DNA from 4 places in the Exiguobacterium sp. SH31 genome. Region 1 is predicted to be linked to each of the others. Evidence: riboswitches for the same ligand, from Rfam matches in the RefSeq annotation. Region 1 holds a riboswitch; each other region holds the start of a gene.
What was found. A riboswitch is a leader RNA that binds a small molecule or an ion and turns the genes downstream of it on or off. The one in region 1 is predicted to bind thiamine pyrophosphate.
Positions count from the first base shown of each region.

Region 2: linked by a shared signal. The riboswitch ahead of A6395_RS01475 (YkoF family thiamine/hydroxymethylpyrimidine-binding protein) and the one ahead of thiT (energy-coupled thiamine transporter ThiT) in region 1 are both predicted to bind thiamine pyrophosphate.
Region 3: linked by a shared signal. The riboswitch ahead of tenA (thiaminase II) and the one ahead of thiT (energy-coupled thiamine transporter ThiT) in region 1 are both predicted to bind thiamine pyrophosphate.
Region 4: linked by a shared signal. The riboswitch ahead of thiW (energy coupling factor transporter S component ThiW) and the one ahead of thiT (energy-coupled thiamine transporter ThiT) in region 1 are both predicted to bind thiamine pyrophosphate.

Region 1 is NZ_LYTG01000104.1:41,665-49,294, reverse strand. It holds gene A6395_RS14470 (DAK2 domain-containing protein) at 1-995, opposite strand, end outside; gene A6395_RS14465 (Asp23/Gls24 family envelope stress response protein) at 1,018-1,380, opposite strand; gene rpmB (50S ribosomal protein L28) at 1,633-1,821, shown strand; gene A6395_RS14460 (thiamine diphosphokinase) at 1,878-2,465, opposite strand; gene thiT (energy-coupled thiamine transporter ThiT) at 2,465-3,037, opposite strand; TPP riboswitch at 3,112-3,211, opposite strand; gene rpe (ribulose-phosphate 3-epimerase) at 3,231-3,887, opposite strand; gene rsgA (ribosome small subunit-dependent GTPase A) at 3,889-4,773, opposite strand; gene pknB (Stk1 family PASTA domain-containing Ser/Thr kinase) at 4,817-6,754, opposite strand; gene A6395_RS14435 (Stp1/IreP family PP2C-type Ser/Thr phosphatase) at 6,760-7,494, opposite strand; gene rlmN (dual-specificity RNA methyltransferase RlmN) at 7,503-7,630, opposite strand, start outside.
Region 2 is NZ_LYTG01000009.1:9,324-16,953, reverse strand. It holds gene A6395_RS01480 (GTP-binding protein) at 1-1,145, shown strand, start outside; TPP riboswitch at 1,211-1,311, shown strand; gene A6395_RS01475 (YkoF family thiamine/hydroxymethylpyrimidine-binding protein) at 1,391-1,978, shown strand; gene A6395_RS01470 (ECF transporter S component) at 1,978-2,553, shown strand; gene A6395_RS01465 (ABC transporter ATP-binding protein) at 2,546-3,874, shown strand; gene A6395_RS01460 (energy-coupling factor transporter transmembrane component T family protein) at 3,874-4,611, shown strand; partial or broken gene A6395_RS15640 (IS1182 family transposase) at 4,765-6,104, opposite strand; gene A6395_RS01445 (DUF1643 domain-containing protein) at 6,412-6,999, opposite strand; gene A6395_RS01440 (lysozyme family protein) at 7,033-7,630, opposite strand, start outside.
Region 3 is NZ_LYTG01000044.1:32,017-39,646, forward strand. It holds gene A6395_RS07200 (SDR family oxidoreductase) at 1-325, opposite strand, end outside; gene thiE (thiamine phosphate synthase) at 349-981, opposite strand; gene thiD (bifunctional hydroxymethylpyrimidine kinase/phosphomethylpyrimidine kinase) at 959-1,789, opposite strand; gene thiM (hydroxyethylthiazole kinase) at 1,786-2,577, opposite strand; gene tenA (thiaminase II) at 2,574-3,248, opposite strand; TPP riboswitch at 3,330-3,434, opposite strand; gene pelG (exopolysaccharide Pel transporter PelG) at 3,496-4,944, opposite strand; gene pelF (GT4 family glycosyltransferase PelF) at 4,925-6,343, opposite strand; gene A6395_RS07235 (DUF2194 domain-containing protein) at 6,340-7,630, opposite strand, start outside.
Region 4 is NZ_LYTG01000044.1:72,125-79,754, forward strand. It holds gene A6395_RS07440 (NADPH-dependent FMN reductase) at 1-66, opposite strand, end outside; gene A6395_RS07445 (ring-cleaving dioxygenase) at 63-1,058, opposite strand; gene A6395_RS07450 (MarR family winged helix-turn-helix transcriptional regulator) at 1,095-1,529, opposite strand; gene A6395_RS07455 (tetratricopeptide repeat protein) at 1,675-2,802, opposite strand; gene A6395_RS07460 (ribonuclease FAU-1 family protein) at 2,852-3,391, opposite strand; gene A6395_RS07465 (hypothetical protein) at 3,601-4,347, shown strand; gene A6395_RS07470 (phosphotransferase family protein) at 4,348-5,316, opposite strand; gene A6395_RS07475 (hypothetical protein) at 5,361-5,681, shown strand; TPP riboswitch at 5,706-5,804, shown strand; gene thiW (energy coupling factor transporter S component ThiW) at 5,868-6,356, shown strand; gene A6395_RS07485 (GNAT family N-acetyltransferase) at 6,391-6,870, opposite strand; gene A6395_RS07490 (YcxB family protein) at 6,852-7,355, opposite strand; gene A6395_RS07495 (VOC family protein) at 7,449-7,630, shown strand, end outside.

The DNA of each region.
Region 1 (7,630 bases):
ACGCCGTGCTGGTTGGCACCGTGCTCTTCTTCAAGAATCGTCGAATGCTGTTGACGCATGTTCTCGATCTTGACCGCGACAAGCTCACCAAAACGTTGTCCTTTCGTGATGACGTCGCCCGGCGTCTCGACGTGAACGTGGACTTTGAGCAACTCTTCGTCGGCGACGACAAGGAGCGAGTCGCCGAGTTCAGACAGCTCGTTACGGAACACGTCCTCATCGAACGGAGTCTGTTTCAACTTTTCGTCTTGGAAACGGACCATGATCTCCGTGCAATATCCAAATTCGATATCTTCCGTCGACATGAAACCTTGCGCAGCATGGTGTTCTGCCTCAACGAGGGCATCCATGACCGGTGCGTGCGGCTTCTCGAGCTCTTTCCCTTCAAGGCTCGCGAGGAACCCTTCATAGATGACGAGGAGACCTTGACCGCCTGAGTCGACGACACCGACTTCTTTTAAGACCGGCAACAAATCAGGTGTCCGCTCGAGCGAAGCTTTCGCTTCCGTGATCACTTGCTCCATGAACTCATTGAAATCGCTCGTCGACTCAGAAGCACGGAGCGCTTCGTCGGCCGCTTCACGAGCAACCGTCAAAATCGTTCCTTCAACCGGTTTCATAACCGCCTTGTATGCCGTGTCAACGCCACGTTTGAGTGCCTCGGCAAAGTCGAGTGTCGACAATTCTGTCTTTCCTTCGATCGATTTACCGAAACCACGGAATAATTGGCTCAAAATAACACCCGAATTCCCACGGGCCCCCATAAGTAGGCCGCGGGCAAATTTCGATGACACGTCAGCGATGTTCGCTGTGTCGAGTGCGGCCACTTCCTTCGCACCTGAAGTCATCGTCAAATTCATGTTCGTTCCCGTGTCGCCGTCTGGGACCGGGAAGACGTTAAGCGAATCCACGTAATCTGCATTTTGGCTCAAGTTGGCTGCACCGTTTGCGACCATTTGCGCAAACACCAATCCATCTAAACGTTTTAACCCCACACCAAATCCTCCTTCGTTCTCGTCAGTCATTCGTCAGACGAACGCCTTGTACGAATATATTTACCGACGAAACGTTTAATCCTAAAGTTTCACCGAGCGTGTATTTCACACGACTTTGCACGTTGTACGCGACTTCTGACACTTTCGTCCCGTAGCTCACGATGATGTGCATATCGATATGTACGTCTTCTCCATCTTGACGTACGACAACGCCACGCGCATAGTTCTCACGTTTGAGCAGTTCTGCGATCCCGTCTTTCAGTTGAGCTTGTGACGCCATTCCTACGACGCCGAAGCATTCCATCGCCGCACCGCCCGCGAGTGTCGCGACCACGTCGTTCGTGATATCAATATTGCCATATGTTGTCTTCATTTCAATTGCCATATGGAGTAGCCTCCTTTATTCGGAATGATTCCTACAGTATATTCTACAATAAGTACCTAGTTATTAAAAGGACATGCCCCTAAACTCGGTCAATTGTAACCGCAACCCTCATTCATTATTAAAATCCTCATCCGTAATGTCAAGTTTTTTTCTTGTCATCCGGTTATTTTCTAGTTGCATCGTGAAAAAACCCATGCTAATATAAACGAGTGTCTATTAGGACGAACCCACATAAAAAAGGAGGGGAAACGCATGGCACGTAAATGCTACGTAACAGGTAAGTCACCTAAGTCAGGTAACAACCGTTCGCACGCACTCAACAAGACAAAACGTACTTGGGGTGTAAACGTACAAAAAGTTCGCATTCTCGTTGACGGTAAACCTAAACGAGTTTGGGTTTCAGCTCGCGCTCTTAAATCAGGTCTCGTTGAACGCGTATAATTACCATACACGAACGAAATAAATCCCAGCGGCATACGCCGATGGGATTTTTTTGTTTACTTCTTTATATACATAATCAAGACGTTGCCACTGTGAACGAGCAAGTCCGCCTCTTCTGCCGACCACTCGTTTGAAATCGTCAGCGCCTCATAGCTGACGACGTCATGGTTCTCGAGCGGGTACTTGACGCCACGAATCGAGACCGAGGCCCGTTTCCAAGGTACGAGCGACAAGTAATGGTCAGGACGACGCGGGAGACGATAGTCCCCTTTTCCGACGAGACGGACTTCTTGCCCGTCTGCGAACAACCGCATCTCGGGGTACGCCTCGAGCAGACCGACGTTGCTGAGCGTCATATCGAGCCTGCCCCCGAGTGCACCGTACACGTCGATCACGTCCGCCCCTTTCCCTCGTGCCGCCTCGAGGGCGATCTCAAGGTCGGTCACGTCTTTTTCAGACGGATAACGGACAGCTTCCTCCGGCACGGTGCCTGTGAACGAATCAAAGTCACCGACGAGCAGGTCCGGCTTCATCCCACGGTCGAGCAGCGTATGATAGCCGCCGTCGACACCGATGACGTAATCGGCGTTCCGAGGAAGATCAGGGACCGCTTCCGGGCTCGCAGCCACAATCAAGACGCGCATTATCTGATGTCCCGTGTCGCGAGCGTCGCGAAGCGCGGCGCCGACGTGAACAAGAGCACGATCACGACCGCCGAGACGAGGAACGACGGCAACATATACGTCAAGTTATAGCCGAGCGAGTACAAGACGACCGGTCCTTCCGCATACTCGGCGAAGAAGACGATGCCGGAGACGACGTGCGCAACGTAGCGGAGCGCCGAGCCGATCAACGCCCCGAGAATCAAATAGAACGTGAGCGTTTTCTTGGCGCCGTCTTTTGCCGACTGTTTGACTTGACCGGCGAAGATGCCGGCGACTCCGACGAGGCCGTAGGCGACCGTATAGTCGAGTAAAAATTGGACCGGCGTGAAGATATAGGCCCCAAATAACAGTTGTAGCGTCCCGACGAGCGCGCCCGTCGCGAGTCCGCCTCTCAATCCGTGCCGATACGCCATCACGAGAATCGGTAGCATCGCCAAGCTGACTGCTCCGCCTTGCGGCAACCGATATGGGATGAGCATGTCAAAGATCAGTCCGAGTGAGGCGAACAGCGAGATTTCAATGAGCGCCTGTAGTTTTAAACGTTGTTTCATCTTATTCCCTCCTTGATATGAGTGAACGACAAAAAGCAGCATGACGTAAACGCCATGCTGCTATCGTGTAGCAACGTGCATTTTCGCCACATCCCTACGTCCGTGTGAACGGAACAGGTTCAAAGGGTTAGCTCATGCCTCTCAGCCACAGATGTGACACCCCTTGCGACAATATTTGTTGTTCTATAGATGATTATACACGAGACGCGTTGCGAATGCTATCGATTGCGTCTTTATAGCTCGGTTCGTTATAGATGGCTGAACCGGCAACGAGGACGTCGGCACCTGCGTCGATACAAAGTTTTGCCGTCGCAGGATTTACCCCGCCATCGATTTCGATCTCGAAGTCGAGACGACGCGCTTGGCGCATCTCGCTGAGCGCCGCGATCTTCGGGACGACCGCTTCGATGAACGCTTGGCCGCCAAAGCCAGGGTTCACGGTCATGAGCAACACCATATCGACATCACCGAGCACGTGCTCGATTGACGACAACGGTGTATGCGGGTTCAAGACGACACCGCACTTGGCGCCGGCTCCTTTGATTTGTTGCAATACGCGATGCAAATGGTTTGTCGCCTCGACATGGACCGTGACGATATCGGCGCCTGCTTGAACGAAATCCTCGACGAACCGTTCCGGTTGGTCGATCATCAAATGGACGTCTAATACCATGTCCGACTTGTCACGCAAACTTTTGAGTACCGGCAGTCCAATCGAGATGTTCGGCACGAACTGACCGTCCATGACGTCAAAATGAATGTAATCGGCCCCTGCTTCTTGGACCGCTTTGACCTCTGCCTCAAGGTTGGCAAAATCGGCCGACAGGATCGATGGTGCGATTTTAATCATGTTAGTACCTCCGTTGTCTATCTTTTAATTCCTCCATAAACGTAACATAGTTCGCATAGCGGGTGGAAGCGATTTCTCCGGCCTCGACCGCCGCTTTGACGGCACAACCTGGCTCGTTCAAATGGGCGCAACCACGGAATTTACAGTCATCGTGCCGCAAGACGAATTCAGGGAAACACCAACGCATCTCCTCGACTTCAAGTTCTTCCGGGAACTCAAGACTCGAGAATCCAGGTGTATCGGCGACGAACCCGTCCGCGAGTGTGATGAGCGTGACGTGACGCGTCGTATGCTTCCCGCGGCCAAGCGCTTTCGAAATCTTACCAGTCGCGAGTTCAAGCTCCGGTGCGACCGCGTTCAGCAACGAACTCTTCCCGACGCCGGTCTGTCCGGCGAATACGCTCGTCTTGTCTTTGAACGCGCTGCGGATGAGCTCGATCCCAGCTCCGTCTTCGGTCGACGTCTCAATGACTTGATAGCCGATCGAACGGTATAGCGCTGCCGCCGCACTAATTTTTTCCTTTTCAGCTTCTAGCAACAAGTCCATCTTCGTCAACACGATGATCGGGTGAACTTGCTTCGATTCGATCAAAATGAGAAAGCGGTCAAGCAAATGAAACGAGAATGCCGGCTCTTTCACGGAAAAGAGCAGAAACGCCTGATCGATGTTGGCGATCGGCGGGCGGACGAGATGGTTCGACCGCTCATCGACAGCCATGATGTAGCCGGTCCCGTCCCCTTGGTCTTGAATATCGACGTCGTCCCCGACGACGGGCGAAATGTTTCGGTTCCGGAAGTTTCCCCGGGCGCGACATCTGATTTCAACTTTCGTTTCGGTCATGACATCATAAAACCCACCTTGCAAGCGAATAATCGTTCCTTTCATCCTGTTTCCTCCTTAGAAAAGAGGTGACGCGCACGCCACCTCTTCATTGTGAATCTTTTGCTTGTGCGTATGTCACCGTATCGGTCCGAACGACTTCACCCTCGACTTCAATCGTCGCGGTACCGACTTCGTCCGGAGCAATGACGAGCGTATAGGAATACGTCGTCGTTTCTGTGATCATATCACGCAACACTTCGATCTCACCACGGGCATCGACGGTACGAATGACGACTTCGACCGGTTCCGCCTCGTCACCCTCTGCCGGCGGTTCGATTTCGACGTCCACTTCCCGCTCGATCGAGATGTCGGTCGGCTCGACTCCTTGTGAGACGATGACCGTCAGTTCCGTTCCCGGATCGACCGCCGTCCCTGACGTCGGCAGTTGACGAATGATTTGATTCGCTGGGATACTCGTCGAATACTCATCGCGTTTCACGATTTTCAAGTTGTTTTGCTCGGCATAAGTTGACGCTTCTTCGAACGTATAGCCCGTCAAATTAGCAAGCTCGATTTTATTGCTGCCGGTCGAGACGACGAGCGTGACCGTCTCTTCCGACGCGATGACTTCTTCACCTGGCGTGATCGATTGCGAAATCACATCTCCGCTGTCGACCGTTTCGGACGCTTCGGATTGGATTTCAATATCTGTGAAATCAAGATCTTTCAACGTTCGTTCCGCTGCTGTTTGGGACAACCCCTCGACGTCAGGCATCTCGACCGTCTCTTTCCCAGCGGACACGACGATGGTGACGACCGTTCCGCGCTTCGGCTTCCGCCCAGGTTGAGGATTCTGCGAAATCACGTCGCCTTCAGACACGTTGTCACTCACCCGGTCCGTCGTCTCAACGACAAATCCGGATGCTTCTAGTTCAGTCGTCGCATCACCGACGCTCATGCCGACGACATCAGGCACGACGGCACGTGACATTTCATCTGCAACCACATACGCCGCCACTCCGCCACCGATCAATAGAAGAACGAGCACTAGCCAGAGCCACCACTTCTTTTTCTTTTGTTTCTTCGGCGTCGCTGATTCCGGCTCGACTGCAGCTACAGGCTGCTTGACGACTTCTTTCGGTTCTTCCGGAACGACAGGCGCCATGACGAGCGTCTGATCAAACTCGTCTTGTTCTGTCGGCCTCCGTTTCGGTTCGTCCGCGCGGTCTGGGCTGAGCGACGTCAAGCAGTCTTTTTTAAAAGCAGCGACCGAGGCATGCCGTGCCCCTGGCGATTTGGCGAGCGCCTGCATAATACAGTTCTCAAGCGCTTGTGGAATTTTAGGGTTCAAGTCGAGCGGTCGGATCGGATCATCTTGCAAATGTTGCAACGCGACCGCGACAGGTGTCTCACCGATGAACGGGACTCGTCCTGTCACAAGTTCGTACAGCACCGCACCGAGCGAATAAATGTCTGACTTCTCATCAGCAAACTTGCCACGCGCTTGTTCCGGAGAGAAATAGTGGACCGACCCGAGGACTGACATCGTATGGGTCAGCGTCGCGTTCGACATGGCCACGGCAATCCCGAAATCGGTCACTTTGACGTTCCCGTTTTGGTCGATCATCATGTTTTGCGGTTTGATATCCCGATGAATGATGCGATGGGCATGGGCATGATCGATCGCATCACAAATCTGTCCCATGATCCGCAACGATTCCTCGATTGATATGTACTCTTCCTGTAAATATTGTTTGAGCGTCATACCATCGACATGTTCCATGACGATGTAATAAATGTCTTGTTCATCTCCGACGTCATAAATGGCGACGATGTTTGGATGGTTCAGACTGGTTGCCGCATGGGCTTCTCGTTCGAACCGGCGTATAAATTGTTCGTTATGCGAGAATTCAGATCGTAACACCTTAATGGCGACGGTTCGGTTTAAAATCTCATCGTGAGCCCGGTAGACATTTGCCATGCCGCCGCTACCGATTTGTTGTTCGATCCGATAACGATCGTTGATTCGTTCTCCACTTCGCATCGGATTCATCCTCTCTTTCTATCTGTAAATTGGACGAGCGCCACAGTGATGTTGTCGCTCCCACCCAATCGGTTGGCTTGATCGATCAACATGTCCGCCTTAGCGTCCGCAGAGATGGGACGAGTTAAGGCGTGTTTGATAGCTTCATCTGTCAGGTGAGTCGTCAAGCCATCCGTACAGATTAAAATCGTGTCGAACTCGGGTTCGGCAAACACTTGCAGATCAGGTTCGACGTGCTCTTTTGAGCCGATCGCACGGGTGATAATATTTCGTTTCGGGTGGATCCGCATTTCTTCTTCTGTCAATTCCCCAAGTTGTTTTAGCACGTTGACGTAAGAATGGTCTTCCGTCAATTGTTGGAGTGTACCGCCACGAAGGGCGTAGACGCGGCTATCTCCGACGTGTACGATGACAATCGTTTCGTCATGCCAACAGACGCCAGCGATGGTCGTCCCCATCATGACGAGATTAGATTGCTTCGCGAATTCAAGCACTTGCTCATTTGCCAGCTCCACGTTGTCACGGAACCAAGTCTCCATCGCTAACGGTGTGGCCGGAAGCGTCGGAAAAGCGCGACGAAACTGCTCGATGACGAGCTGACTAGCGACCTCTCCTGCTTCATGCCCCCCCATGCCGTCGGCCACGAGGGCGATCCCGGCATGCTCGTCTCCTAAAATCAAGACGGCATCCTCGTTTTGAGCCCTCACCTGCCCACGGTCGGTTCGGTATGCTAATTCCATCTTCCTGATTACCTCGTTTCTTGTTCGCGCTCCTTCGCTCGAAGCTGCCCACAAGCCGCATCGATATCCGAACCTTGTTCGCGACGAATCGTCACGTTCACTTTTCGATCTTTGAGCACTTTTTCAAAGGCAAAAA
Region 2 (7,630 bases), on a different contig from region 1:
AGACGACGTTGCTCAATCATATGTTGAACAATCGGGATGGTAAAAAATATGCCGTCATCGTCAACGACATGAGCGAGCTGAACATCGATGAGCGATTGATTGACGGGGCAGGTTTTTCACGGACGGACGAGAAGTTGGTGGAGCTGTCTAACGGCTGCATCTGCTGCACGTTGCGAGAAGATTTACTCGAGGCGGTCAGCGAGATTGCGAACGACCGACAGCTCGACGGCATCATCATCGAGTCGTCTGGTATCTCGGAACCGATCCCGGTCGCGCAGACGTTTACATATGCGGATGACGCCTTGGGTATCGACTTGACGAGCCGTGTGTATGTTGACGCGATGGTGACGGTCGTCGACGCATATCGATTTTTAAAAGACTTCAACTCGGGCGAATCGCTGCATGAACGGAAACAGGCTGTCGACACGGGTGATGTCCGGGAAGTCGTCGACTTGCTCGTCGATCAAGTCGAGTTTGCCGACATCATCGTCCTCAACAAGGCGGACCGGGTCACGGAACCGGAACTGTACGAGATCGAAAGTCTGTTGCGCGCGTTAAACCCGGCGGCGCGACTTCTGACAAGTACTTACGGCAACGTGCCGTTGTCCGACCTGTTAGACGTGAACTTGTTCGACTTCGACCAGGCGATGCATGCCGCCGGATGGATCCAAGAGCTCGAGACAGACGACCATACCCCTGAAACCGAAGAGTACGGCATCAGTTCGTTCGTCTATCGCCGCCGCCGTCCGTTCCACCCGGAGCGTTTACATGCGTGGATCGAACAGTTCCCGGAAGAAGTTGTCCGGGCGAAAGGTTTTTTATGGATCGCTTCTCGGAATGACATCGCGTGCTTGTTCTCCCAAGCGGGGTACGCGTCGACGCTCGAACATGCCGGGCGTTGGCTCGCGACGCTTCCTGACGCGGAACGAAAGCAGATGTTCGCCGCCGAACCAGAGCTTGAGGCCGATTACATCGAGCCGTACGGCGACCGCCAGACGGAGCTCGTCTTGATCGGTCACCGAATGGACCGAGTGCGCGTCGAGCTCGAACTTGACGCCTGTCTACTGTCAGACGAAGAGATGGCGTCAGACTGGACAACGTTACGGGATACGCTTCCAGGAAACGGAATCGCGACGTTTTCATGATTTAACCGTTTACAATTCAGAATCGAACGGCTATACTTTTGCTTGCATGAACAACCGCATACATTGGACTACACTAGGGGTGCTTCGGCTGAGATGTGAGCATGGCTCCAATCCCTTATAACTCGATCCAGGTAATACTGGCGTGAGGAAGTGTGGCACTTTTTCTGATGAATTGATGATTGGATAAGTGGCCGCATTCTCATGGATGCGGCTTTTTTGTGTAACCAAATAAGGGGGGAATCATCATGAATCAACAATGTGGAACGAGCCCGATCGTCGGGTTCCGCTTTACGCTAAGCCCGATGACGTCAGAGTTCATACCGGTCATCAAAGGAGCACTCAAAGAAACTGATTTAAGCAACGTTTGGAGGCACACGGACGATGTATCGACCGTGATTCGCGGTCGGGCCGAGCACGTGTTTGACGTCGCGAAAGCAGTCTTGTCACACGCCACGAGAACAGGGGCGCATGTGTCGATGAGCGGGACGTTCTCGGCCGGCTGTCCGGGCGACACGGTCGGGGACAATCTGCTCGACGTTTCGAGTGAGCCGGTGAACGGGCGAGCGGCTGCCCAATACGTTTCATCACAGTTCGCACTCTACCCGCTCGGTGATGACGATTACATGGACATTATCTATGAAGAGGTCGATTTCGCGAAAGCACGGGGCGTCTTTAATGACACGATGCATTATGCTTCAGGGATCCACGGAGATATCGAGACGGTGTTCGCGTTTTATGAGGCGACGTTCAACCGCGTCCGCGAGAAGACGAGCCACGTCGTCATGACGGTCACGTTCAGTGTGAACAGTCCGTCGCACGAGGGACAACGTTGATGCTTAACTCATGGAAGTTGAAAGAAATCGTTTTGTTGTCGATTTTATCGGTCGTCTTTGCCGTCGTCTATTTGGCGTTCTTCCATGTGGGGAACTTGTGGGCCGGCTTGATTGGGCCGATCGCCTATGAATGGATTTTTGGGATTTGGTTCATCGTCTCGATTATTACCGCCTACATCATTCGAAAGCCAGGCGCCGCCTTTTTGTTGGAAGTGCTCGCAGCGTCGATCGAGATGATGATCGGCAATGCGATCGGTCCGCGCATCATCCTCGTCGGCATCATTCAAGGACTCGGCGCCGAAGCGGCGTTCGCACTAACCGGGTATAAGCGGTATGACTTGTGGGTGCTCATGCTCGCCGGATTCGGTGCGGCAGTGACGAGTTTCGCATATACGTACGTCATGGGAGGTCTCAGTGCGCTCAGTCCGACGTACGTGGCTTTGATGTTCGCACTACGGGCGACGAGCGGGATGCTCATCGCAGGGATCGGCGGGAAGATTTTGAGCGACTTGTTGCTTCGAACGGGTGCGCTAGAAGGATATGCCGTCACCCGGCAGAGGAAGGCACATGGTTGAGACCGAGCGTCTGGCGTTTCGTTTCCCGGGGGAAGGACGCGACGTATTGACGGATATCACACTTCGTCTTAAGGACGGCAGGACGCTCATCACCGGGGCGAGCGGGTCGGGGAAGTCGACTTTGTTCGCCTTGTTCAATCGGCTCTACCCGGACAACTGTGATGGGGTTGTGACGGGGCGATTGCATCTATTCGGTCGGTCCTATGCCACGTATCGGCCTGGTGAGGTGAATCGCCGCGTCGGGACGGTGTTTCAAGACCCGGACAGCCAGTTCGTCATGCAGACGGTCGAAGAAGAATTGATTTTCACGCTCGAAAACTTTTCGGTCGCCCGAAGCGAGATGATGGACCGTGTCTCAGCGATTTTGCACGAGTTACACTTGTCCGATTATCGCCACCGCACCATCCATGATTTATCAGGGGGCGAGAAGCAACAGATCGCCGTTGCCTGTGCCTTGATCGGATGTCCGGAATGGCTCTTACTCGACGAGCCGCTCTCACACCTCGACCCGGCGACGGCACGTCGGTTCGTTCGCTGGCTCGATAAGTCCGCACGGAACGTCAATATCGTCGTCATCGAGCATCGTCCGTACATGTGGGGCGACTTCTTTGACCGGCACCTGGAACTCGTGAACGGAAGGATCGCAGGCGATGGATCGTTCGTCGTTCAACCGGATTATACATTTACGCCGATTGAAACGACACGGGGCACAAACACATTATTTCAGATACCGAAAGTGAATCACAAAAAGTTTCAACTTGCAGCGAGCAAAATCGCAGTGGCCCCGGGGGATGTGATCGCCATCCTCGGTCGGAACGGCAGCGGCAAATCGACGTGGCTAAAAAGCCTGGCGCGGCATCACCGTGAAGTCGGGCTCGTCCCGCAATCCCCGGCGCATTTGTTTGTGACGAGTGACGTGTCGCGGGAACTAGCGTATGGACATAACCGTTCAATCGAGGACATGTTGGCACGCCTCGGGCTTGAACGTCTGCGTGACGCCCATCCACTCTCACTCAGTCACGGTCAAAAACGGAGACTCGCCATCGGGGTGATGCTTCTGTCGGGTAAACAACTGCTCGCGTTTGATGAACCGACGGCCGGTCAAGACGAGGCATCACTTCGAGCGCTCCATGCATTGATGGCTGAACGAGTCCGTGCGGGGCAGACGGTCTTGTTCGTAACGCACGATCTCAGTTTCGCCCGTGCCGCGAGCACGTATTATTTGATGGGTGACGGGAACTTGAGTGGGCCGTACGATGCGTCGATTTGGGACGACTCGGACTTATTGCGGGCCCACGGACTGTTGACGGAGGCGTTCTGATGACGTTTCACGAGATGAACCCGACAATCAAGTTCTTGACCGTGACGTGTCTCATGTTCGGTCTCGCCTTCATGTACAACCCGTGGACTCCGCTCGTCGTCTTCTTCGGCACACTCGTCCTCCAATTCATCTTTTCCGACGTGAGCTGGAAGCGATGGGGACTGTTCATGATCCCATTTTTACTGACCGCGCTCGGGACGCTTTGGACGACGCTCGTCTTCGGCAGAGAGGCGAGCGGGCAAGTCGTGTTCTCGCTCTTCGGCAATGATGTCACCGAGGAGAACGTGTTGTTGGCGGCGACACTTTCGCTTCGGGTCCTCGCCTTCACGGTCCTGTCGCTTCTGTTCACGCTGACGACGGACCCGAAGCGGTTCGTCTACAGTCTGATGCAGCAGGCGAGATTGTCCCCTAACATCGCCTATAGCGTCTTCGTCGGCTTTCGCTTTTTCCCGATTTTAAAGATCGAACTGATGCAGCTCTATGAAACGCATGCCTTACGTGGCGTGCGCCTCGACACCCGGATCGATCACGTGCGACACATCCCGAAACTCCTAATCCCGCTTCTTGCCGGCGCTATCCGTCAAGCCGAGCGGATCGCGTTCTCGATGGAGGCTCGGGGATTTACGGGTGAACATCGTTCTACGTACGAGGTGATTCCGGTCACGCGAAACGATTTTCTGTTGGCGTCACTCTTGTTCACGCTGTTCGGAGTAAGTGTATGGATCGGCGTGCGATAAAAAACAGGACGACTCATTTCGAGTCGTCCTCAGGCTGTTGACGAACCAAATCGCCCATCGCGATTTGGTTCGTCTCTTTTTGTGTTCATCGAGCTCGAGGCGCTCTGCCCGGCATAAAATTGAAGAAATGCTATGTAGACGGTCTTTTTCGGCCAACAGGTTGGCCAATTTCTTCATGTTTTGTGCGGTGGCTGCCACCAGGTTGGCGCACTGGACCTTCTCGGTTCCCCGGTAGAACGTGAAGCGGAGCCCGTGAAGCTCTTTCGCATCGGCGAACGAGCGCTCCACGGTCTGCGGCCGGAGACGATAGAGGTATCGTCCGGATTCGGACAGACGGTTCCGGTTCACCAATTCGCGATAGGTTTCATCAAGATGACGGGTGATGACGCGCCGGTGGGCACGATTGGACGTACACTTCTCGAGAAGCGGGCAGTTCTTACAGACGGCGGGGTCGGAGGCGTAGTGGTGATACCCGTGTCGGTCTGTCGTTCGATAGGTGAGACGCTGTTTCGCCGGGCAGACATAGACGTCTTCTTCTGATACATATTTGAAGCTCGTCCTCCGAAACATCCCCTTCTTCCCGCCGAAGCGGCGCCAGGCGATGACGCCGAAGACGCCGCGCTCGATGAGCGCCTTCGCAATCTCTGTCGTGAAGTACCCCACATCGAGGGCGACTGCCTCTAGCGGATAGCCGAATCGGCCGAGGATATGCTCGAGACGGGCGAGGTAGACGGTGCTGTCTGACACGTTCCCGGGCGTGACGTGCACATCGACGATGAAGTTGTGTTTGGCGTCGACCGTCCGGTGCGCCAGCCAGAAAAAGCCTTCCGGCTTCTGGTCACGATACATATAGCCCGCATCCGGGTCGGTCCGGCTCACCTTGATGAACCGGCTCTCCCTTTTCGGTGAGGCGGGCTTCAGCGCTTTTTTCCACGGTCCGACCGTTCTTCGTTCACCCGGTCTAGGAGCTCGCCCTCAATCGCGTTCACAACGCGCTCGACCTCGACCTTGTCGAACTTCTTCTTGTTCGCGTTGGCACGGATGTGGGTCGAGTCGGTGATCAGGATTCGCCCCGACACGAAGCCGTGGGCTTCGGCCTGACCCAAGATGTCCTCGAAGATCTGTTGGAAGACGTCCTTCCCTTTGAAGCGGCGCCGATAGGCCTGGCTGATCGTCGAATGGTCGGGTACCTTCTCATCAATCCCGAGCCCGAGGAACCAGCGGTAGGCGAGGTTCGTCTGGACCTCTTTAACCGTCTGGCGGACGGAACGGATGTTGAACAGCGGGCCGAGGAGGATGATCTTGATGATAATCTCGGGGTCGATGCCGGGCTGTCCGGTGTTCGAGTACAGCGGCGCGCAAAGGCGGTGCACGATCGAGAAATCGATGTGGCGGTCGATCTTTCGGACGAGGTGGTCTTGCGGGACCATTTGGTCCAGGGTGGTCTTCGTCTGAATCGGTTCATGTCTCTTCTCCGGGTGGGCACGGTACATATGGGGTTCCTCCCTAGTCAGCGGACGGGTTCGGCGTTTATCTGCCTTTTCCCGTTTTTACCGGTTCGAAGAACATGTCCGAGGCTTTTTCTTCGGCCATCGAGGCCTCAGAAAAAGACAAACGGCCGCCAGATGGCGACCGTTTGCGTTGCTCGTCCGACGGCGCCCCGACTCCTGCAGGAAAGCAATCCAACGGAGACCCAGCAGCGACATAAGTCGCGATGCGGCTCCGGGATTGCCTGTGGAAAGCGTGGGCGCCGGAAGGACGAGCGATTCTATTGATGTTAGTCAACAAGCTGAGGACGACTCATTTCGAGTCGTCCTGTTTTGTCTCTTTCAAGATCTTAAATTTCGGTTTGATCGATTCGTTATTGAACGCTTCGAGTACCGTATTTTCATTGGCCATGCGAATTTGTTGCGGTTCGCCTTTTGACGTCGTACCGATACAATACATACTCGCCTCGTGCTCGGCGAATAACGTCTTGTACAGCGTGGAATGGTGCATGAGGCGCCCAGGCGAACCCCAACCGACGATGATCATGCCGCCGCTCGTCTCGACCTCGTCGAGCGTCTCTTCCACGTAATGAAAGTTCACTTCGTCGAGTTGAGACTCGACGTAGGGTAGGTTGTCATTGATGGCGAGCGTCGGGACGAGACTGATGACGCGCATCTCGCGGATCGGTTTGTCCAAATGGTTCCGCATGAGCATGTAGGCGCGTTGAGTCGTCGTACCAGATAAAAATGCATCGCTCATCCGTGGAGAATAGATGATGACGGCACAGATCACCCCATCGACGACATCGGTGAATTCATACGTTCGCATGTAACGCTTTGTCTTGCCTTCGTTAAATATCGATTTGACTCGAATCGTCACTTCCTCGATATGCGTGTTCATGTTGTTTCCTCACTTTAACCAAGTAGTGCCGGGTCATGCCCAGCCTGCGAACCAATCGAGATACCGGATCGTATACCGGGCGACCTGCTGCGTTGTCGTCGTCGCGTCACCAGGCAGTAAAGACAGTTCGTCCTGGTACTGTTCATAAAAGGACATGACGTCTGACACGTACTGGTCACTCCGGTTATATTCAAAGATGGCGTTTTGAATCGATTCGACTGAATCATTTGTCTGCCCGCCGTGCTCGCTCAAATAGTAAGCGGCGGCATGGGCCGAGTCGACCAAACTGTGAGGATCGGCCTTGCCGTCATCATCCCCGTCTCTGCCTAAGCCGCCATATTGCTCAATCAGTGTTAAATCCGTCAGATCGACTTCGTCTTCCGGGACATCACCTTTTTGGTCGTCGGTATCGTACTGCCAACCGAGCCACGTCCGCGGCATGAATTGGAACGGTCCGATCGCGCCGACCGAAGAGCGCATCGATGAACTGTGCGAGAAGATCGTCTCGACGCGGTGGACGGCGGCGAGTAGCCGCCAATCGACGTCATAGGTGGCCGCGGCTTCCTTGTAGACGTCTTGGTGGACCGCCGGGATACCGTGGTCACCGTAGTAGGCCCGGTAGAGGGCGTTG
Region 3 (7,630 bases), on a different contig from region 1:
AGTGCTTAATGTTGCCGTTCGCTTGGGCCGCCTCGACACTTTTCGCTGCACCGTCTAGGTCGATGAGTAACGTTTTGTCGGCTCCCGTGCTGCCGCCCGAACCGGCCGCGAACACGACTGCGTCCATGCCGCTCATCGCTTGCTTCAACGTCTCAACGTCACCTTCTAAGTCTCCGAGAACCGCCTGATAGCCGTTCGCTTTGAACTCGTCTAGCTGCTCTTGTTTCCGCACCATCGCGGTGACTTCGTGCTTCCCATCCTGCTTCAATCGTTCTACGAGTTGCTTTCCAATCTGTCCATTCGCTCCAATTACAAATACGTTCATCTGTCTTCCTCCTCAAATAAAATTCAGAGACAAGCGAAACGCCGTGTGGCCATGGCCACGTCCGGTGCAGAAGCAATGGCCGAGATGACAGCTACGCCGTCAGCCCCGTCACGTCGAATCGCTTCGACGTGTTCAGGCATGATTCCACCAATCCCCACGATTGGCAAATGCTGAAACCGGGCTCGCACTTGCCGAATGAGCATCGTTCCATTCACTTCGGCCGCGTCTTGTTTCGACACAGTCGGATGAATCGGTCCAATTCCGACATAATCGGCGTATCTCGAAGCCGTTGCGGCTTGCTCGATCGAGTGGACCGAGACACCGAGCCACTTCTTTGAACCGATTCGCCGACGAACGACTTCGGCTGCTGCGTCCTCTTGTCCGACATGAACTCCGTCCGCATCGAGTTTGATTGCCAGCTTGACGTCATCGTTGACGATGAACGGGACACTGTACTGTCGACAAAGTGTATGCAACGCTCGTGCCATCGCTTCTTTTTTATCCCCATACAGTGGCTCTTTACCTTTTTCGCGAAATTGAAAACATGTCACACCACATTGAAGCGCCGTTTCGACCGTCTGAACGAGATCAAACGTATCCGCCGTGCCGCAAATGAAGTAGAGCTTTAACCGCTCAACGATAGGCGATGGATTCAATGGAAACCACCTCCTTCGGGTGCTTATTGTACGCCCAATGATTTGTCGGTCCATGCCCGCTGCCGATCTGCAATCCGTGGGCGATGGCACTATGGATGAACTGTTTCGCCTTCTGCGCGGCTTCCATAACGGTATGCCCGTTCGCGAGCTCCGCTGTTAGCGCAGCCGAAAACGTGCAACCGGTCCCGTGCGTATCTTTCGTCAGCAACCGTGGCGTCACCATTCGAAACGTATCGGTCTTCGTCATGACTAGGTCTTCGGCGAGAGGACCATCCAAATGACCGCCTTTCAACATGACGACGTTTGCACCGTAAGACAACAAGCGCTCAGCTGCTTTCATACGATCAGTGAACGTACAAATCGTCAAGCCGGTCAACACTTCAGCTTCAGGGATATTTGGTGTGACGACCGTCGCCATCGGTAACAGCCTCGTCCGTAGCGCGGTGACGGCGTCCCGTTCAAGCAAGGTCGCACCGCCTTTAGCGATCATGACCGGATCGACGACGACATTTTGAAAACGATGCTGCTCGAGCGCGTCAGCTACGATGTCAATCAACTCACGATTGAACAGCATCCCGGTCTTGCACGCCGAGATGATAAAGTCTGATCCGACTGCATCGAGCTGGCGTGCGACGAGGTCGGCGGAGACGGCTTCGACACCGTGCACGCCACGCGTGTTTTGAGCCGTCACCGCGGTCACGACACTCGTGCCAAATACGCCTAATTCTTGAAACGTTTTCAAATCGGCTTGGATTCCGGCTCCCCCGCCAGAGTCCGAACCGGCGATGGTCAAGACTTGAGGCCTCATCGCGCAAACACCTCGATTCGGTCGCTCGGCAGGTCAGTTGACGTCATGGTAGCGAGCGCGTTGAGAAAGTGGATCGGGAAATCCCCAGGACCCGTCGCTGCTTCACTCGCCAACTCGCCGCATCGTGCATATCCGGTGAGCGCGGTCGAGGTTGCCGTCATCACGTCCGGTTCAACAGCAAGGAACGCACCGACGACCGCACTGAGTAGACAGCCGGTGCCTGTGGTCTCTGTCATGAGCGGATGCCCGCCCAAAATTTCTAGCGTGACCGTACCATCGCTCACGAAATCTGTCCTCCCCGTAATCGCGACAACACAGCTAAATCGGTTCGCTGCTCGTTCGGCGAGTTGTTGCGGATGATGTGTGCCGCTTCCGGCGTCGACCCCTTTCGTCGTCCAACCGGCATCGACAAGCGTGGCGACTTCCCCGGCGTTCCCACGGATGACCGTGACGCGGACGTCTCGCAAAATTCGTTCAACGACACCGCGGCGAAATGACGTCGCCCCGACACCGACCGGGTCTAGGACGACAGGACGACCCGACTGATTCGCAGCTTGTCCGGCACGGATCATCGTCGCCTCGGTCATTGCGTCAAGCGTCCCGATGTTCAAGACGAGGGCATCGCTCACGGTCGCCATGTCTGCCACTTCTTCAATCGCATCGGCCATGACCGGGGACGCACCGATGGCGAGCAACCCGTTGGCCGAGAAGTTGGCGACGACGATGTTCGTAATGTTATGGACGAGCGGTCGCTTCAACCGGACGGCTTCCCATAGATCCGGCCTCATCGTCCCACCTCAAGCGGCAGTTCCCACGATTCGAGTGTCCAGGCCATCTCCCAAAACGCGAGCTCATAGTAGCAACTTTTCAAAAACAGCTGCTGATAGCGCATCCGTTCTGACTCCGTCGCTTGTCCCGCCAATTCGTCAAGTCGCTCGATCTGCTCTTCGACGAGTTCACGGAACCATTCCGAACCGTACGTCGCAATCCAAACAGAATAAATCGGATGGTCTGGCTCTGCGTCCTTCAAGCGCTCCCCGATCTCGTAATACACCCAGTAGCATGGAAGAATCGCCGCGAGCACGTCTCCGAGGGTCGGGCCGGCTTGTTGCATATGGAGCGCGTATGCATAAGCCGTCGGAGCTGGTTCGAACGTCGCCCACTCCACGTCACTCACCTTGAGCATCGTAAAAAAGTCCCGATGCAACTCGTGCTCCGCCTCGATCGTATGGAGGGCGTGCGTCAAAAATCGGCTCGCCAGCTCCATCGTCGGGGCAAGTGTAGCGCCCTTCGCCTGTACTTTCGAAAATTGATTCAAGTAGTACGAGTCTTGCATCACGTAATGCCGAAACTTCGCCTCGTCGAGTGTCCCGTCTCCGAGCGCGCGGACGAACGGATGGTGGAAACTCGCCTCAAACAAGGCGTCGGCCTCTTGGCGGATGTGTGCGGTAAATGTCATCGTATTCTCCTCCTTTGTATGAAAAAAGACGCCGCCTCCCATAACGGAAGCGGCGTCGGCCATACACAAAGAGTGTGAGAAAGGACGTTTCGCCCACTTCCCTCCGCTAGCGTGAACTAGATCAGGTTCAAAGGGTCTGGACCTTGTCCATCTCAGCCGCGTCAAGCGACTCCCCTAGTGGCAAACATTATGAAATTTGGTCATCTTCGACCACATCATATCAATCTTTTTGGAAAATGCAAACCCTTTAACGCGAGAAGCGACGGTTGAGCGCGGTCCCAAAATGTGAGAACCGCTCTGTCCCGAGCTTACGACGGTTCGAGGCCGCAAACACGTAATAATCGACCTTCCCCATATAATAAATCAAGCGTAGTCCCGCAATGAAGAACGTGATCGTCGTGCTGATGGCAAAGCCGACTCCGTACCAGTCGATTCCGCGTGACAGTAACGACAACGTGAACAAGGCGTTCAATGTGAAGAACGAGAGGTTGACGAACAACGCACCACGCCGGTCCTCAAAATAAAGCAAGAGCAGCGTCAGTACGAGAATCATCGCGTTCGCGAACGCGGCGAGCGTCGTCATCCGGAAAATTTGACCGACTTCTTCCGGGACACCGATCCAACCGATGAACACACCCGCCATCAAGATCGCGAACAAGGTGACAACACCTTGACTTCGCCCAAGTCGGATCAATTCATTTTTCAACACCGTCGTCATCGTCTGCTTCGCCTTCTCAATTTGGTGTAACGCCCCACCATAATTGATCAAGCCGTAAAACGTTCGGTAGCGCTCGTAAAACCTTGTCTCGACAGCGACGACGAACAAGAGCTGGGTCGGGATGATCGTCAAGTACGACCAGAACACAGCCGTGTCGTAATACGGATTGAACACGAACGAATCGGCAATCACCATGCGCCCTTCACCAAACCAGATGATGAAGTTGGTCACCCAGATCCCAAGCACGTATAACACACCAATCGCGAACAAGTCCGGATACTTATCAAAATACCGGAAGTATGAAAACTCTCGTGTTGCATACCTGAGCGGAAACGTTCGGAGCATCGCGAAGAATAGGCCGAACAGCGTCACGACCATCCCAACGGTAAAGCCAAACAAAAGCTCGAGGCTCGATGGGTTGACCATGAGACGACTGATCAAATAGACGCTCGCGACTGAAATAACCCCGCCTAGCAAGAAGCTGTAAGCGACCGCTTGATAAAATTTGGCGGCGCTCAAGAACAAGAACATGACCCAGATGACGTTGATGGTCATGAATAAGACGAACAGGACGAGCTTATAGGCGAAACTGAGCGGTGAAATCAGCCAAAACACGCTATACATGACGACGGCAGCGAGAATCGTCACTTTTAACATGCCGGTGAAGACAGGAAAGATCTCATGGGCTTTCTTTTCATAAAATAAATCGGCCACGTATCGCGTGACGACGAGCTGCTGAAAACTAAATAGAATTTGCGAGAAAATGAACGCGTAAGACACGGATAGCATAAACAGTGTCCGTTCCTCGAGCGACAACATCGGCATCTGAAACGCCAACCATTGAATCGTACCGACAACAAGGATGACGATCAGCCAAGGGCCCGATGTGACGAGCCCGGAAAACGTGTACGCCTTCAGTCTTGAAGAGTAATAGTCTTCTTGAAACAGCTTTTGTAACTTAAACCCGATGCCCGCCATACTGTTCCCTCCTCGCTTCATAGATTGCTTTATAGCGGTCGACGAACTGTTGCAATCGATAATACTGACGGACACGCTCGCGGCCATTTTTACCGAAGCGCATCCGTTCACGCGGATAATCCATCATCCATTCGACTTTGTCAGCGATGGCTTCCGGATGGACCGGGGGAACGATAAAGCCTGCCGGACCGAACGGATCGTCAGCGCGTCCGTAAAGTAGTTCCGAACAAGCCCCGACGTCGGTCGCCACCCAAGGGATGCCGGCCGCCATCCCTTCTAAAATGGCGAGCGGTTGCCCTTCCGATATGCTCGTCAGCAACAATAAATCAAATTTCGGCAACCAGTCTTGTACGTTCACTTTCCCGACGAGTTCGACATAGTCGGTCAGCCCGCTCTGCTCAATCAGTAAACGACACTCTTCGGCGTACTCTTCGTCCTCATCAAGCGGACCCATGATTGTCAGTTTGAACAGCCGATGGCGCTCTTGAAGGATTTTTGCAGAGTAGATCATCGTCTTCAAATCCTTGATCGGAACGAGGCGGACGATGGCCCCGATTTGGAACACATCATTCTCGGCTCGCTCAAGCGTAGCGCGGATATGACGGTCGTCAATCCCGTTGGCGATAATTTTTGTCTTCTCGCTAGGCGCCCCAATCCACTCTTGATATTCGCGATTCCGCTCAAACAGTGTGATAATCTCGTCGGCCGCGTTATACGCCTCGCGCGACAAGTGATGGAAAAAGCGAACCCACCTCGGTTTGTAAGGGGACGGAATCCAATAAGACTGTAGGATTTCTTCCTCGCGCTCACGTGAGTAGATGCCGTGTTCGGTCAAAATGAATGGAATGCCTTGCGTCTCTTTCATGTAAGATGCGACGACGCCGGCGTAGCCTGTCGAGATGGAGTGGACGAGATCGACTTTTGGTAACGGTTGATGCAACACACGCAAAATCGGCATATACATACTCTGCCACATCCAAAAATAATCGATGAACGAGCCACCGTTCATTTCTTCTGCGTAAGCCGATTTTACGTTTCTCCAAAAGAACTCGCTTGAGAAGAAGGCTTGGCTCGATGGGACTTGTTTCCCGAGAATGCCAAGCGCTTGCCGGTTCGGGTTTTTCAACATGAGCCATTCCGAAATTTTCCGCTCGTCTTCGGCGTCGAGCTTCATTCGACCCTTCGCCTTTTTATCCATATCGCTTAAATAAAGGTGCGTGATCCCTGACACGTTTTGCGGCAACTCATATTTCATATCTTCTGGCCGCTTGATCGATGGCTGAATCGAGATGATTTCAAACTCGACTTCCGGCATCGCTTCAATCAGCGTCTGCGTCCAACTCGAGACACCTCCGCTCACATACGGGTAACTCCCTTCTAACACGAGCCCAATCTTCATTGCGGGTCCCCCTTGATGGCGATTTCAGCGTTCGCTGATGTCAATTGGACAAGATAGAGTGGACGGTCCGCCTCCATCTGCTCGACCGTGCCGAATGCGAATTTGCCTGTGTCCAATGATTGGCCCACTTTTAGACGGACGGTGAAGTGTGACGGATTGACAAGTCCGTCGCCAGTCAAATAAATGGTCTCGTCATCAAACGTGACGTTCAAGTCTGCCTCTTGATACGTGATTAGTTTTTCCGTCGCATAGTGTTGTGTGTAGGCCTCTAAATAGGGATAGCTGACGTTGACATCATCGACGATTTTTTTCAAACTGGCGAACATCGTATCCCAGTCGCGACCGAAAGCACGGTCTGGGTCGATGACGTCATCCGGGTGGATAAAGTGTGAAAACACCCCAAAGTTAGCGATCGCATCGACCATTTGGAAGATCGAACCTCTTTCTTCCCCGTAGTCACTCGTGATGCGCGGGAAGTGATAGATTTCGGCGTGTGTCGTATCAAATTCGAACTCTTGGACAAAATCGCCACTTTCCGGGTCACCGGTATAGAGTGACGCAATCGTCCGCAGTTCAGGCAACGCCTCAGCAATCGCGTCGACACCGGTACGATTGAGTGCATTCGAAGGTGGGACGTATGATTTAAGTTGTTCTGCCGGGAAATAGTTAGCAAATACCGACTCTGCCTGCAGCAGCGAACGCTTCATCTCGTCCTTGTCTTTCCACGGAATATATCCGTACGTCGGATCGATTGGTTCATCGGCCGTGACAAGCGATTGGTGGTTATAGCCGTGCAACCCGATTTCACCACCCTGCGCCAATAGTTTTCGACCGAAGTAGAGCATCGGGAACTCGCCGCGTTTAATCAATTGTTCATCTAGCAGTTCCATCTCTTCTTCGTACGTCCCGATCATCGCGCCCGTGTAAATGACGTCGTCATCTTGAGCCATGTCGACCATGTCTTGCCACCACTCTTCGGCAAAGAAGTCTTTGACCGATTTATCGAGTGGTGTCGCCGAGACGTCTTTCATCTTGCCGTCCATGACTGGAGCCGGAAAGTCATCGATATACATGAGCTTAATCGCCGCTTGGGCACCCACGAACGCAGGCGGTAACGTTCCGAGCGTTTGGACGAACAGTCCGCGAATCATCTTTTGATCGGTGATCGTTGTATTCCAGTACAGAACGTTGCCATCACCGACCTCATATTCCCAAAGGACAGGAAATCCTTCTGCTGACAGTAAAACGTTCGCTTCGTCTGCAATTGCGAAGTCGACGACACTATGG
Region 4 (7,630 bases), on a different contig from region 1:
AGTAGTTCCTCCTTGTAAGTTGGTTGATGCTTCTTGTTTTCCGAACAAACGATTGAAAAAACTCATGATGGCATACCCTCATATTCTTTCTCGAACATTTTTGTGCTCCTGACCGTATCAATCGGCCGGACCATCGCTTCGATCTGCTCACGCTTCGACTCTAAGAACGGTGGAAGCGACAATTTCTCACCTACCGTCTCATATGGTTCGTCACCCATAAATCCTGGTCCGTCGGTCGCCCATTCGAACAAGATTTGCGGTGCGACGCGTGCATACGACGATTCAAAGAAGAAACGATCAACGTAACCTGACGTCGGTAACCCGAACTGTTGAAGCCGTGCTGTCCATTCGTCGAGGACGCTGCGGTCATCGACGCGGAACGCGACGTGATGCACCGTTCCAAACCCTTGGCGTGCTTGCTGAGACGTCTCGTCATGAATGACGACGACTTGCGCTCCGTTTCCACCCTCACCTCCTTCAAAGAGATGATTGTCACCTTCTTTCCCGATTTCTTCGAACAACATGACTTCCTCCATCACTTGCTTGAAGTACGTGAAGTCAGAAATACGGATAAAGATTGGCCCGAGTCCAGTAATGGCATACTCGAGCGGAATCGGACCGTTTGGCCACGGCTCACCAGAAGCGACACCTTGATTGAACTCGTCCGAGATGAGCTGATACGCTTGGTCGTCGAAGTCGACGAACGACAGCGTCTTCTTGCCGAACTGCTCGGTGATGCCTTCATGTTTGACCTTTAACCGATCAAAACGGCGGACCCAGTAGTCGAGTGCCTGATCCGTCGGGACACGGAACGACGTCTTTGAAATCTCATTCGTCCCGTGCACGCCTTTTGGGATGCCTGGGAAGTCGAAAAACGTCATGTCCGTCCCGGCGCTACCTTTATCGTCCGCGAAGAACAAGTGATACGTCTGAATGTCGTCTTGGTTGACCGTCTTCTTGACGAGACGCATCCCTAAGACGTTCGTAAAGAAGTCATAGTTCTTTTCGGCGCTGCTCGTGATCGCCGTCACGTGGTGAATCCCTTTTACATGGTTCATCTAAATCGCTCCTTCAAAATCTTGATTTCGAGATAATTAGTTAAAAAATTTTGACGCCTCGGCACGTTTGCCGACCGTCTTCAATTGTGTGATTGTGTCATCTAAATCGAGTCCGTCGAACAACTCGTTCATCCGTTTCGTGTGTGTCGGAAAAATTTGATCCATCAAGTCGGTTCCCGCTTCAGTTAATGCGGCATATGTCACACGGCGGTCGCTCGGACAAGCTTTCCGGACCAAATAGCCTTTTGCCTCGAGTCGGTCGACGATATACGTCATGCTGCCGCTTGAGAGCAAGACTTTTTTGCCGATGATTTGAATCGGTTGGTCACCTTTATGATAGAGCAGTTCGAGTACCGAGAATTCGGTCGCGTTCAGTCCATATGCGGCGACTTCGTGTTTGACCATGTCCTGGATCGACTGTGAAGCTCGAAATAAGACGGTGATCGCTTTTAAGGCGTCTGATTGTTTCATCTGTTCCCCTCCTTTGTTGAGAGAAAACAATACTTTAAATTTAATTATCTTTAATTCGAGATAAATATAACACGGTAATTTGGATCGGTCAATCAATTCGTCTCCAAAAAAGACAAGGCCGCGTCCACAGGCCTTGTCTTCCGGATCAGTCATACGTCTCGTCGAGGTTGCGCGCATAGAACGCGATGGCGCGACGATATCGTTGAATGCTGTCATCCGGCTGCGGACTCACGAGCAGCTCGAGCAACGCACCGGTCGCTTCCTGATGCTGTCCGAGGTTGTAACGCGTCATCGCTTGGAACACTTTCAAGGCAGCGATGTCAGGGAACTGTTCGATCGCCTTAGCAAACAGCTCCTCGGCATCCTCGTAACGACCGAGCGCACGGTACGTGCTGCCGAGCCCGATATACGTCTCACTGAGCTCGTGACCGCTCAGACCGAGTCGGATGGCCCGCTCATAGTGCGGGACGGCTTGACGCTCTTCGCCGAGCGAGTCATAACACCAGGCACATTGCGCGTGGAGTCGTGGATTCTTCTCATCTTGACGCAACAGCATGAGCAACAGCTGCTTCGCCCGCTCGAGCTCTCCGTTCTCGCGCAGGCGGATCGCCTCGTCGAGTCCGACCTCTTCAGGCTGTTTGACGTGAAGGTCGCTCAAATCATCTAGCCACGCTTGCAGTTTCTCATAATATTTCCCGACATGGACGCCGTCGACGAGCGCGTGGTGCGCTTGAACCGAGAGCGGCATCATCATCCGGTCGCCAACTTTCGTGAATTTGCCCCAGGCGATCCGCGGAACGCTATCGTGCTGTTGGTCATTCGTCGGATGACTGATGCTCGTGAACGTGAGCCAAGGCACGCTCGTAATATAGAGCAGGCTGTCCGGCTCGTCATCTCCGACGACGACTTCTCGTTTCGCCCCGCTCATCCGCACGGCCACTTCCTCCATGAAGTCGGGAAACGCGTCTTTATACGTCGCCGTACAGAAATTGAAGACGTCATTATCCATCATGACGGTGAACGATGGATGGACGACATCATGCTCGACGACCACGTCACCGCGCATCCGGTACCTAAGTTCCGGGATGGCGTTCGCCGTCTTCACCACGCCGTATAAGAACAGCTTGAAAAATGACTGTCCGCGCGTCTTCGCGAACGTATGTAGCTTCGTCACGTCGACGTTCGCCGTCACGTTGAAATGCGGGGCGTCAAACGCCTTGAAAAACTCATAATGCTTTTTACGCGACCACTTCTCGAGATCAATTTGTTTCATCTATCTTCCCCCCTGTTCTTACACTGTACCAAAAGCAGTACGGGAAGACTCAAAGCTTTTGCTTCAACTGCTCGTAATGCTCGTTCGCTAAATCAAAATAGACGAAGTCGCGGCGTTCGATCCGATCGAGCGTCGCCTTGAAATCACGCCAGCCACGGTCGACCATCTCCGGCGTGAGCTCACCTGACTTGGCTGCCGCTTCGAACTCATCCTCGTCTTTACGGACGACGTCACCGTTCGGGAAGATGAGAATGTCGAGCAGGAGGTCATCCATGTACGGAATCCCATCCTCATACCCAATCCCTTCAACGATATCGATGTACCATTGGACGATGTTGCCCCGGTCGTCGAACATGACAGTCACCCCGAACGGTTCATGTTCTGAGAAGTACTGGAGCCACGCATAACCTGCGTCGGCGACGATGAACTCCTCTCCTTGATGCATCTTATATTGCGGGGCTCGGACGGCGTCAATTTGGAAGAGGGCGACGGTGCCCGAGAAGCGATCGTCCTGCACCTCCATTTGTGCGTATCGATTTTTTAATATTCGTTCCCAATCACGACGATTGGCAAATTTTCGTTTTGGCATCTCTCTCTCTCCTTTAGACCGGTTTCCTAAATGTGTTCGCCAAAAGTCGACATTTCCCTGTTCAATCGTACAGATTGTGTTGATTGAACCAGACGAGGTAGCGATTGCATTTGCCCTAGATGAGAAAGTATCCAGGTTCTCATCCTATTTCATACATGCTACGCTAATGTAAAATAGGGAAATAATGTAACTTACTAGGGGGTTGTTTTATGAAACGGTTAGGACTACTTGGCTTAAGCGCGTTCTTGCTGACAGGTTGTACCGATCAAGCCGAGCAACCAATCGTCTCTCCTGATATGAACGAACAAGATGAAGAAGCGACGATCGAATGGACACGAGAAGATTTCAAAGACGTCTTTGACCAACACGAGACTGCCCAAGACTTGTTAGCAGCGCTCGAAACCCAAGGGCTAACACCGTTCCGTGAGACGTTCGAACGCGTCGTCATCGCCGGGGACGGGATCCATCATACATACGCCGATATTTATCCGTTCAAGCTCGACGACGGCACGTACGCGACCGTCTATGAGAATGAAGACGGTGAGATCGCCAACGGTCCCGAGTCGGTCGCACCGCTCTTTTGGCAAGAAGAGTCGTTCACGCAATTCGTTGAGGAGATTGAGAAGCGCAAATACGGGACGAGTGCCCCCCCGACCGACGTCACATTGACGCAAGACGAGTTTCAATCGATTTACGACCGCCATGCCTACACGTCAGCGCTCATCGTCGAGCTCGACGAATGGGGAGTTCAAGTCGCACGCGACCCAATCGAGAACGTCATCATTGCCGGGAACGGCGTCAAGGAAGTGACGGCCGACTTGATCGTCTTTGAGATCGAAAACGGCTACGCCATCGTCTACGACCAAGACGGTGAGATTTTGAAAGCACCGGAGTCAATCGCCCAGCTGTTTTGGAACGAGACGGATTATGAAAACCTGCTCGAGAAGAATGAGTGATCACGTACCGCGACGTTTCAAGTCCCGATACTCGAGGAACAAGTTGAGCCATTGGGCCGGTTTATCGGCTGACTCGGACGGATCATACCGATAGTTGGTCACATATATATGCCACGACAGCGCCCGATATACGCAACCGAGCTCTTCAGCGATCAACAAATGGCGCCATAGCAAGTCCCGAGGCGCCACATCTTCCCACTCAGCCAAGTAGACGGTACGCATCTTCTGAATCTGTTCATACCAGGCGACTTCATCGTCTTCCGGCAACAAGTCGTAGAGCGCGTTCCAAAACACACGGACGCTGAAGAACGGATGGGTGACGGTCGCATCGCCCCAATCGAGAATACATAAGTCATCCGTCTGTTCGCGCCAAAAGATGTTGCCGCAATGTAAATCGCCGTGCTCGAGACTCATCGGCATACCCGTCGCGAGCTCGTCGCACATGGTGAGGAGTTCGTCTTGGAGCGCCAGCACCGCCTCTGCCTTATCTCGATCTAACCCCGTACATAACTCGGGTAAATACGTCCGTATCTCTTCTTTTAGACGAGCCGGACACCGGTCCGGGATGCCGTAGGCCAAAAGAGTATCCATGTAATTCGCTTCTTTTCTCTGTAGTTTCGCATATTGACGCACAGCCGCTTCGTACCGACTGTGCTTAGGGTATTCGCGAAGTGCATCCCCGCCGATGTCTCGCATAAGTAGCCAGTTGCGTGCCGCGTCAATGGCGATGACCTCCGGGACCAGTCCCGGATGCCGTTCGGCTAGATGCATCGACAGTTCGGCCTCGCCATCACTAATTGCTGTCACCGCCTTGGCGTAGTAACGGTCTGCTCCGTACTCTCCATACATCAAGTATGTCAAATCCGTATCTTTCACAACCCGCCACGTCACGCCTGGCACATGGCCATCGAGCCAGTGCTCGAACTGTTCACGGTAAGACTCGTCACGCCATGGGATCGCACTCCTCACTGACCTCACTTCCTTTCACCACACTTCGTTTAGGAGGAAATAATATGGACGTTGTCTATTATTCATACCCGGTTGATGCGTTACTCTATATGTATTTAGGTACGACGGCTGTCTTCAGCTTCATAATCGGTCTAGTCGTTCGCCGCGTGTCGAGGCGTCCAGATATCAGCTTTTGGACGACGATCGTGCTCAGCTTTGTCGGACTATGTCTTTCACTCGGCTGGTTCCGTAACGCCTCGGTCACCGTATTTATGGGTACACTCCCGTGGCTCATCAATCTCGTGTTTTCCCTGTTTTTATACGCCCTGTATAGCGGTATCATTTATTTCATCTTCCGACCGCGAAAAATTGAGGCAACAAAATAACGGTATGCTATACTCAAACCAATAAACGACCACTAGGGGAGCCTTCGGGCTGAGACGGCAACTGCCGGACCCTTCGAACCTGATCTGGCTCATACCAGCGTAGGGAAGTGGCTTGGATACGTCTGTCTGTCCACGCCACTTTTCCACTTGGAGAAGTGGCGTTTTCATTTTGAAAGGAGACACTTCATGCGTATTCAACAACTCACTTGGATGGCGATGCTCATCGCCATCGCCATCATCGGCTCCCTGTTCATCTCCATCCCGACCGGTGTCGCCCGGGCCTATCCGGTGCAACATATGGTGAACGTCATCGCCGCCGTCACCGTCAGTCCGATTGGTGCCGTCCTCGTCGCGTTCGTGACCGGACTCGTCCGTGTCATGACCGGGACCGGGTCGTTGCTCGCCTTCCCAGGTGGTATGATCGGCGCCTTGCTTGCCGGACTATTTTACGTGCGGACGAACCGGGTCGCTTTCGCTGCGCTCGGTGAAGTCATCGGGACGGGCGTCATTGCCTCGCTCATCGCCGTCCCGTACGCGAAAATCTTAATGGGTTCTGAGTTTGGGGCGCTGTTCTTCTTCCCGGCCTTCCTCGCCTCGAGCGTGACCGGAGCCATCCTCGGCTGGATCGTCTTGGCGCGGGTCAAACAGTTGCGTCCACTCACGGTGAAGCGATAATTGAACAACAACCACCAAAACAGGGACGGCCGACTTAGGAAGGCTGTCCCTGCTTCACGTGATACACCCAAATCTCTTCCCCGTTCGCTTCATCAATCAAGCCACTGTCCTCAAATCCGCCCTTCGCATAAAACCGTTTCGCTGGTTCGTTCGTCGGATGGAGACTGAGGATGATGTCATCGACATCAAATCGCTCTTGCATCCACTCAATCGCAAGTTGCAAAAATGTTGACCCGATGCCTTTCCCTTGCTCATCCATATCAATCATAAAGCGGTCGAGCCAGACGTAACGCTCCACCTTGTTCTCGGCCCCGACCATCATGAAGCCGACCGGTTGATTGTCTCGACAGAGCGCGTAGCACGTCCACGCGTACTTGACGTCGACGTCCATCTCGCGGAGCGATTCCGCGTTCGTTTCGATAAAGCGGGCCTGACCAGGTGCGACGGTCAAGGCGACGACCGCATCCAAGTTCGTCTCATCAATCGGTTGAATCGTCAACGCATCGGTAGCCATCGTTGTACCTCCTCCATGTCCTGCCCGCGTTTCGGCAAGATGTAGGCGCTGACCGACGAGTTATACAAATACACATAATCGGCTTCCTCGACGACTTCCTTGATGCCGCTCCATGAGACTTTCGTCTCCCCGAACGCATTTTTGTCACGAAGACCGTCTTCATCCAGATCCATCGTATGCGGGCCGATCATGCCTTCATTGCTTCGTTCTTGAATCATCCGCTTCGTTTGTTTTCGGATATGCCGTTCAAAATACTTCGGATAATACAGGAACCAGAGGAGGCTGATGACGCCATATACCCCAAACAGCCACCAGCTCGTATCTTGAAACAGTGTCGCGAACGTCAAAGCGCCACCACTTAAAATGATGACGGGCCCGATGATGCGCTGCAGGAATAGCATCCTCTTTCCTATCTTTGAACGTCTAATATGACTCAAGTTGAAGTGAATGTAGTCTTCTTCCGTCAATTCGTATTGGATTTCCATATGTATCCCTCCTCGGTGTCGTATACGTCTTCGTTCAAGAAAAGTTCCGCTTCAGGCTCCTATTCGCTAAAATAAAAGCAAAGGAGTGACACGATGAAACAAATCCACCATCTCTGTATCCAAACGCCCGACTATGCGGCGTCAAAGCAATTTTATGAAACGCTCGGTTTTGAGCTCGTCCAAGAGTCACCCAACTTCCATACCCGGGCGTTCAACAGTTGGCTCAAGCTCGGCGACTTCTATATCGAACTCCAGACGGCGAAGACCGACGAGAC